2 regions of the Neomicrococcus aestuarii genome follow, and region 2 is predicted to be linked to the other one. Evidence: riboswitches for the same ligand, from Rfam matches in the RefSeq annotation. Region 2 holds a riboswitch; the other holds the start of a gene.
What was found. Region 2 has a riboswitch for S-adenosylmethionine ahead of HD598_RS06200 (ABC transporter ATP-binding protein). Riboswitches for the same ligand answer to the same signal wherever they lie in the genome.

Region 1: it holds a riboswitch for S-adenosylmethionine, as region 2 does, so the genes downstream of both, sfnG (dimethylsulfone monooxygenase SfnG) here and HD598_RS06200 (ABC transporter ATP-binding protein) in region 2, are expected to answer to the same signal.

Annotation. Positions count from the first base shown of each region.
Region 1 is NZ_JACHDR010000001.1:237,001-240,403, reverse strand. It holds gene HD598_RS01065 (TM2 domain-containing protein) at 81-1,259, shown strand; SAM riboswitch class I at 1,480-1,572, shown strand; gene sfnG (dimethylsulfone monooxygenase SfnG) at 1,663-2,856, shown strand; gene HD598_RS01055 (methionine ABC transporter ATP-binding protein) at 3,014-3,403, shown strand, end outside.
Region 2 is NZ_JACHDR010000001.1:1,403,790-1,407,192, forward strand. It holds gene HD598_RS13760 (acyl-CoA dehydrogenase family protein) at 1-873, opposite strand, end outside; SAM riboswitch class I at 1,061-1,177, shown strand; gene HD598_RS06200 (ABC transporter ATP-binding protein) at 1,181-2,032, shown strand; gene HD598_RS06205 (aliphatic sulfonate ABC transporter substrate-binding protein) at 2,144-3,214, shown strand; gene HD598_RS06210 (ABC transporter permease) at 3,211-3,403, shown strand, end outside.

The sequences.
Region 1 (3,403 bases), 1.2 Mb from region 2:
CACGGCAGGACAGCGGAAACGCCGCCTCCGTTTTCTGAGAACACGCTTCCCTTTTCACCACTCAATCTAAGGAGCAACAGGTGTCTAACACTTCGTATCCTTCCGGCGCAGCTTCCTCTCCGGACTACGCCGAACAACCAAATCCATACGCGACTAATCCCTACGCGGCTGGCCCGCAGCAGTATCCTTCGGCTTCTGGCAAGTCCTTCCTTGTCACGTGGCTCTTGTCCTTGTTGATCGGCTACTTCGGCGCCGACCGCTTCTACCTCGGCAAGATCGGCACGGGCGTTCTCAAGCTCGTGACCCTCGGTGGGCTCGGCATCTGGTACCTCGTGGATCTGATCATGACCCTCGCGGGTGCCACGCGGGACAAGGCGGGTCGTCGCCTTGAAGGCTATGAGAAGCAAAAGAAGGTCGCGTGGATTGTCTCGGCAATCGTCGTGGTGTTCGGCATGATCACCGGCCAGCAGAACTTTGATGGCGGTACGTCGTCCTCGTTTAGTTCTTCGGCTTCAGATTCCAGTACGACGACGCCTGCTGCGGCCGCGTCGTCAGCTCCGGCTGATGCGGCCTCGGCTTCTGCGGAAACTGCCGTTGAAACGACCGTGACCGAAACTCCGGCAGCGGAAGAAACAGCAGCCGAGGAAACGGTTGCTGAAGAAGCAGTTGCTGAAGAAACTTTGGCCGAGGAGCCCGAAGGCTCTGGTGCCGCCGCCTGGGCCGCCGGAAAGTTCGGCGAGTTCGCCACCATCACCAAGAAAGGCACGGGCGATACCGTCATCAAGTTGCCCGCTGGCGTGACCACCGCGATGGTGACGGCAACCTACAACGGTGAAGGCAACTTCGCGGTGATCGGACTGGATGAGGCGAATGATTCCACCGATCTGCTCGTGAACACTATCGGCTCCTACAAGGGCACCACGGCCCTCGGCGTAAACGCGTTCCAAGAGGTGAAGAGCCTTCAGGTTCAAGCGAGCGGTCCGTGGACTCTGAGCATCGAAACGCTCGGCAACGCCAAGGCTTTCGCATCGAAGGGTTCCGGTGACGCCGTGATGTTGTACGAAGGTTCTTCGGCAACGCTCACCGCAACACATAGGGGCGAAGGCAACTTCGCTGTCTTCGAGGAAAACGACGAGCTCTTCAACATGGGCTTGCTGGTCAACGAGATCGGCAACTACTCCGGCACGGTACCCCTGTCATCCGGACCGTCGTTGATCATCGTCCAGGCGGACGGATCGTGGACACTCGCCACTGAATAACCGCGACGCCGGCGAGTGAGAGTCGCCGGCACCACTGGCTCAACGCCAGAAAACCATGCCGAGAGTGACCGAGTTGGGGTGCGGCCACTCTCGGCACCTTGCGCTTTAACGCAAGCCAGCGTCGTCGTTCTGGAAATCGAATAATCTACGATCCACAACACACAGCGTCACAATTTCCGGAACAAGCTTTCACAATCGCAAGAAATGTGGTCAAATTGTTTCACCATCCCGAGCGGCCGAGAGATCTGGTTCTATGACGCCGCAGCAACTCCCGGCCCACCCGGATAAGTGCTACCGCCAGAAACGATGGAGAAAGCACAAGCTTTCATGGACGTGCGCGCTACCTGCGCACTGACGCCGTTGTACGGGATTCCTCACGAATATTGCCCCAAGGAATCACAACATGAGCCAAGTTGATGTCACCCCAGTAGCCGACCTCGAGACGCCACTGAAGTTCGCGTACTGGGTACCCAACGTCTCCGGTGGACTAGTCATCTCCACCATCGAACAGCGCACCAGCTGGGACTTCGAATACAACAAGAAGCTCGCGCGCATCGCCGAAAACGTCGGCTTCGAATACGCGCTCTCCCAGACCCGCTACGCCGCGAGCTACGGTGCTGCCAAGCAGCACGAGGCCACCGCCTTCACGCTCGGCCTCCTCGGCGCCACCGAACGCCTCAAGATCATCGCCGCCGTTCACCCCGGCATGTGGCACCCCGGCGTGCTCGCCAAGTGGCTCATCACCGCAGATCACATTTCCAACGGCCGCGCCGCCGTGAACATCGTGTCCGGCTGGCTCAAGGACGAATTCACGAACTTCGGTCTTCCGTGGCTTGAGCACGATGAGCGCTACGTTCGCACCGAAGAATTCATCTCCATCCTGCGCGGACTGCTCACGGAGAAGGACTTCTCCTTCGAGGGCAAGTACTACAACATCAAGGACTTCACGCTCTCCCCCGCGCCGCTGGATATCCCAGGTCGCCCGCACCCGGAGATCTTCTTCGGCGGAAACTCCACCGCGGCTCAGGCTGCCGCCGGCCACACCGCTGACTGGTACTTCTCCAATGGCCGCTCGCTGGAAGGTTTCCGCGACAACATCGCAGGCGTCGTGGCGGCCGCCGAATCCGGCAAGCGCACGGCACCGCAGAAGCCACGCTTTGGCATCAACGGTTTCGTGATCGCTCGCGATACGGAGAAGGAAGCCACCGAGACCTTGCGCGAGATCATCGCGAAGGCGCACCGCCCAGCCGTTGAGGGCTTCGCATCCGCGGTCAAGGAAGCCGGCCAGTCCACGAAGGACGGCAAGGGCATGTGGGAGGACTCGAGCTTCGAGGATCTTGTCCAGTACAACGATGGTTTCCGCAGCGAACTCATTGGCACTCCGGAACAGATCGCCGAACGCATTGTGGACTTCAAGAAGATCGGCGTGAACCTGGTTCTCACCGGCTATTTGCACTTCCAGGAAGAGGTTGAGTCTTTCGGTCGCGACGTGCTGCCGATCGTGCGCGAACTCGAGGCTGACTTGGCCCGCAAGAACGGCACCGAGCTCAACACCAGCCTCCTGCCCGTCGTAAACCTCGAAGGCGCCTCCGCTTAGTCGCGATGATCTGGGCGCTGCCTGATTCTTGCGCAGCGCCCTCCAAGCGCCGTTGAGTACCACTTTGTACGACGACGCAGCTCGGTTTTCGAGCGACCCTCAGCTCCCGCTGTCCTTCAGTGCGCCCAGAATCGGGCTCCAACGAGAGAAATTTTTGATGATTAGTCTGCGCCAACTCACGAAAGTGTATGGTCACGGCCCTGATGCCGTGACGGTGCTGGAAAACCTCGATATTGAGGTTGCTTCCGGCGAAATCCTGGCTGTTGTGGGCCCTTCGGGTGCCGGTAAGAGCACCCTTGCCCAGTGCATCAGTCTGCTGGAACGCCCGACGTCCGGCAGCGTGATCGTCAACGGCGAAGAGCTGTCCGGTCTGTCCGAGGCAAAACTACGCGTGGCGCGCCGTCGTATTGGCACCGTGTTCCAATCCGCAAGCCTCCTCTCCCGCAAAACCGCAGCCGAGAATGTTGCGTTGCCGCTCGAGTACTTGGGCGTCACGAAAGCCGAAACTAAGGCTCGCGTGGACGAGCTGTTGGACCGAGTGGGCTTG
Region 2 (3,403 bases):
ATACGCCTTCGAGGTCACTTCGCCGACCACCTGAAGGATCTGCGGGTCTTCGCTCACCAGGTTGGCATTGCCGTGGCCAAACACGCGCTTGCGGTTCTTGACCTGAAGCGCCACTTCGCGGGCTGCGCCGTGCGCAATTCCGGACAGGGCAATCAGCAAAATGTGCTGGTACAGCGCTGCTTGGTAGGGGAAACGGAAGCCGAAGTCGTAGACGTTCTCAGGGTCTACCGGGGCATTCTTGAACACCGTGGTGCCGCTGCCGGTGCCCTTCTGGCCGAAGCCATCCCAGTCGTCAAAGGTCTCGATGCCATCGGTCTTGGTGCTCACGTACACCGAAATGTCCGAGCCGTCCGGGCGCTTCGCGAACACGTCGATCCACTCGGCGAAGATGGTGCCCGTGGTGTAGAACTTGGTGCCGTTCAGCAACAGCTTGCCGTCGCGCTCTTCAAGAACCGTGGCCACGCCGCCCTGGCCTGGCTCGGTCCACGCGTTTCCGGCAATCTCGCCGTAGACGAAGCGCTTGAACCACGCACTGCGGTCATCGGTGACACCGTTGAGAACCTGACCGTGGTGGTAGAGGTTTTCCTCCACGAACGCCACGTGGGAGCGCAATGCCTGCGGGAGGTTGCTGTCCGCGGCAGCCAGCTCGATGAGCAGGGCCGTGAAGTCCTCCCACGTCAGACCGCCGCCGCCGAACTCTTGCGGCACGCGCGCGGCGGTGAAGCCTGATTCTTTGAGCCACTGGATGGGCTCGTGGGGCAGCTCGCCGTTGAGCTCGCGATCAACCGCTCCGGCCGCAATGCGGTCGAAGACGGGACGGTACTTATCAAGAGCTGATGCAAGAGACGTGGTTTCCACAGTTTGGGTGCTCACAGGCGTTTTCGCTTTCCGAGGGGACTCGTAGTCAAGCTAATGAACTCGAGATCCAGGTGATTAATGGCTCGGTGGGTTCCCATAAGAATCCACGCAAGTCGAATCAAGGGCAATGAATGTGACAGATCATGAAATTATTTGTCACCAATTTGCCAGACTGTATCCCTAGGGCGTTCAATTATTCGAGTAACCATCAAGAGTGGCTGAGAGATCTGGCTCGACGACGCCGCAGCAACCGCCTTAATCCGACGATTCGGCAACGAATCAGCGTGAAGGACGGTGCTACCGCCAGAATCGATGGAGTGTGATGACAACTTTCGTTTCTAACGTTTCGACGCCTGCGAGCGCTGCGTCGTCTGCGAACGGCACGGCTCAGCTGGCCGATTCTGCTTTCGCGGTGCATTTCGAGGGAGTCGGCCGTTCGTTCGATTCCGCGAATGACACCACCAAGGTGGTTCTTCGAGACATCGATTTGAGCGTTGCACCGCATGAGATCGTGGCAATTCTCGGCCCTTCGGGTTCGGGCAAATCCACGCTCTTGCGCGCAGCGTCGGGCTTGGACCAGCCAAACGAGGGTCGCATCCTGATTGATGGCGTCGCGGTCAAGGGCATTGACCCACGCTGCGCCGTCGCTTTTCAGGAACCGCGCCTCTTGCCGTGGCAGAACCTCGCCAAGAACGTGGAGCTAGGACTTCCAGCCGGCACCCCGAAGGCTGAGGGCGCCGAGCGCATCAAGAACCTCCTGCAGCTGGTGGGTCTGAGCGAGTCCGCGCACTTGCGCCCTCGCGAGATCTCCGGCGGCATGGCACAGCGCACCTCGTTGGCTCGCGCACTGGCTCGCCGTCCTGGCGTGCTGTTACTCGATGAACCTTTTGGCGCGCTCGATGCACTGACGCGACTAAAGATGCAGGACCTCTTGCTCGCCGTTCACGAAGCGCACCCCACCACGGTGCTCTTGGTGACGCACGATGTTGACGAGGCTCTCCAGCTTGCGGATCGCATTGTGGTCTTGGGCCGTGAGGACAACAAGCCTGGCGCCACCATCTCCCACGTGTTGACCGTTCCGGGCACCCGCCCGCGTGATCGCGCGGATGCTGAGCTGGCACGAATGCGCGCCGAACTGCTCTCGAGCCTCGGCGTAGACGCTCACCGCCACTAAGCCCTCTCACTTCCACACCTCAGGACCGAGTCCGGCCGCCAACGGTCGGCTCAGCTCACGCCACACGTATCAATTTTTCCCCTTTCTTCATACCCACCACTGAGGAGCACCATGTCTTTTTCCGGTAAAACACTGTCCGCCGTCGCTACGCGCCGTTCGATTCTTGGCTTCGGAGCCATCGCAGCCGCTGGCCTCATCACCGCTTGCGCAGGCGAAGGCGCAACGGGAACCAACGCTGGGACCGCAGCTGCGTCGTCGTCCGCCAATGCCGGTGGAAAAGTACTGAACATCGACTTCGCAACGTACAACCCACTTTCCCTCGTACTGAAGGAAAAGGGCTGGTTGGAAGCAACGCTCAAGGAGCAGGGCTACACCGTGAACTGGGTGCAGTCCGCCGGTTCCAACAAGGCCAACGAAGCGTTGCGCGCCGGCGCCATCGACGTGGGATCCACCGCCGGATCCGCCGCCCTCTTGGCTCGCTCGAACGGCTCCCCCATCAAGAACATCCTCTTGTACTCGCAGCCTGAATGGGCGGCCCTCGCAGTCGCGAAGGACTCCACCATCAAATCTGTCGCCGAGCTCAAGGGCAAGAACGTTGCCGCCACGAAGGGTACGGACCCGTACTTCTTCTTGTTGCAGGCGCTCGAGGCTAACGACCTCAAAGCATCTGACGTGACGGTCCAGAACTTGCAGCACGCCGACGGCCGTGCAGCCCTCGAGAACGGTTCCGTGGATGCATGGAGCGGCCTCGATCCGATCATGGCCGGTGCCGAGCAGGCTGGCGCGAAGCTTATCTACCGCAACGTTGACTTCAACACTTACGGCTTCTTGAACGCCACCGAGTCCTTCATCTCTGAGAAGCCCGAGGTCGCTCAGGCCGTCGTGGACTCCTACGAGTACGCCCGCGAATGGGCTCTTGAAAACCTCGAAGAGACCGCCACGATCCTCGCGAAGGTCGCCGGTCTGGAAGACGCCGTGGCCACCAAGGTCATCACCGAGCGCAGCAACTTGGACGTCGATCCTGTACCGGGCGAGAAGCAGCGCGTGGTGCTGGAGAAGGTCGGCCCGATCTTCGTTCAGTCCGGCGACGTCAAGGATCAGGCCACCGTGGACGCAGCCCTCGCCTCCATTTTTGATGACACCTTCGCTAAGAATGCCGACCCATCGACGGTGAAGGCATGAGCGTAGGCGTGCACGACGACGCTGTGGACACCACGGGCGGGACCCCCACTGACACCGTTGCTTCCCGCTCGCGGGTAGGCGGCGGTTCCGTCGGCAAGCGGATTGCGTTGGGGGCAATCGTGCCGCTTGCCATTTTGGTGCTGTGGCACTTTACGACGGCGCTGGGTGTTTTCTCACCCGTCCAGCTGC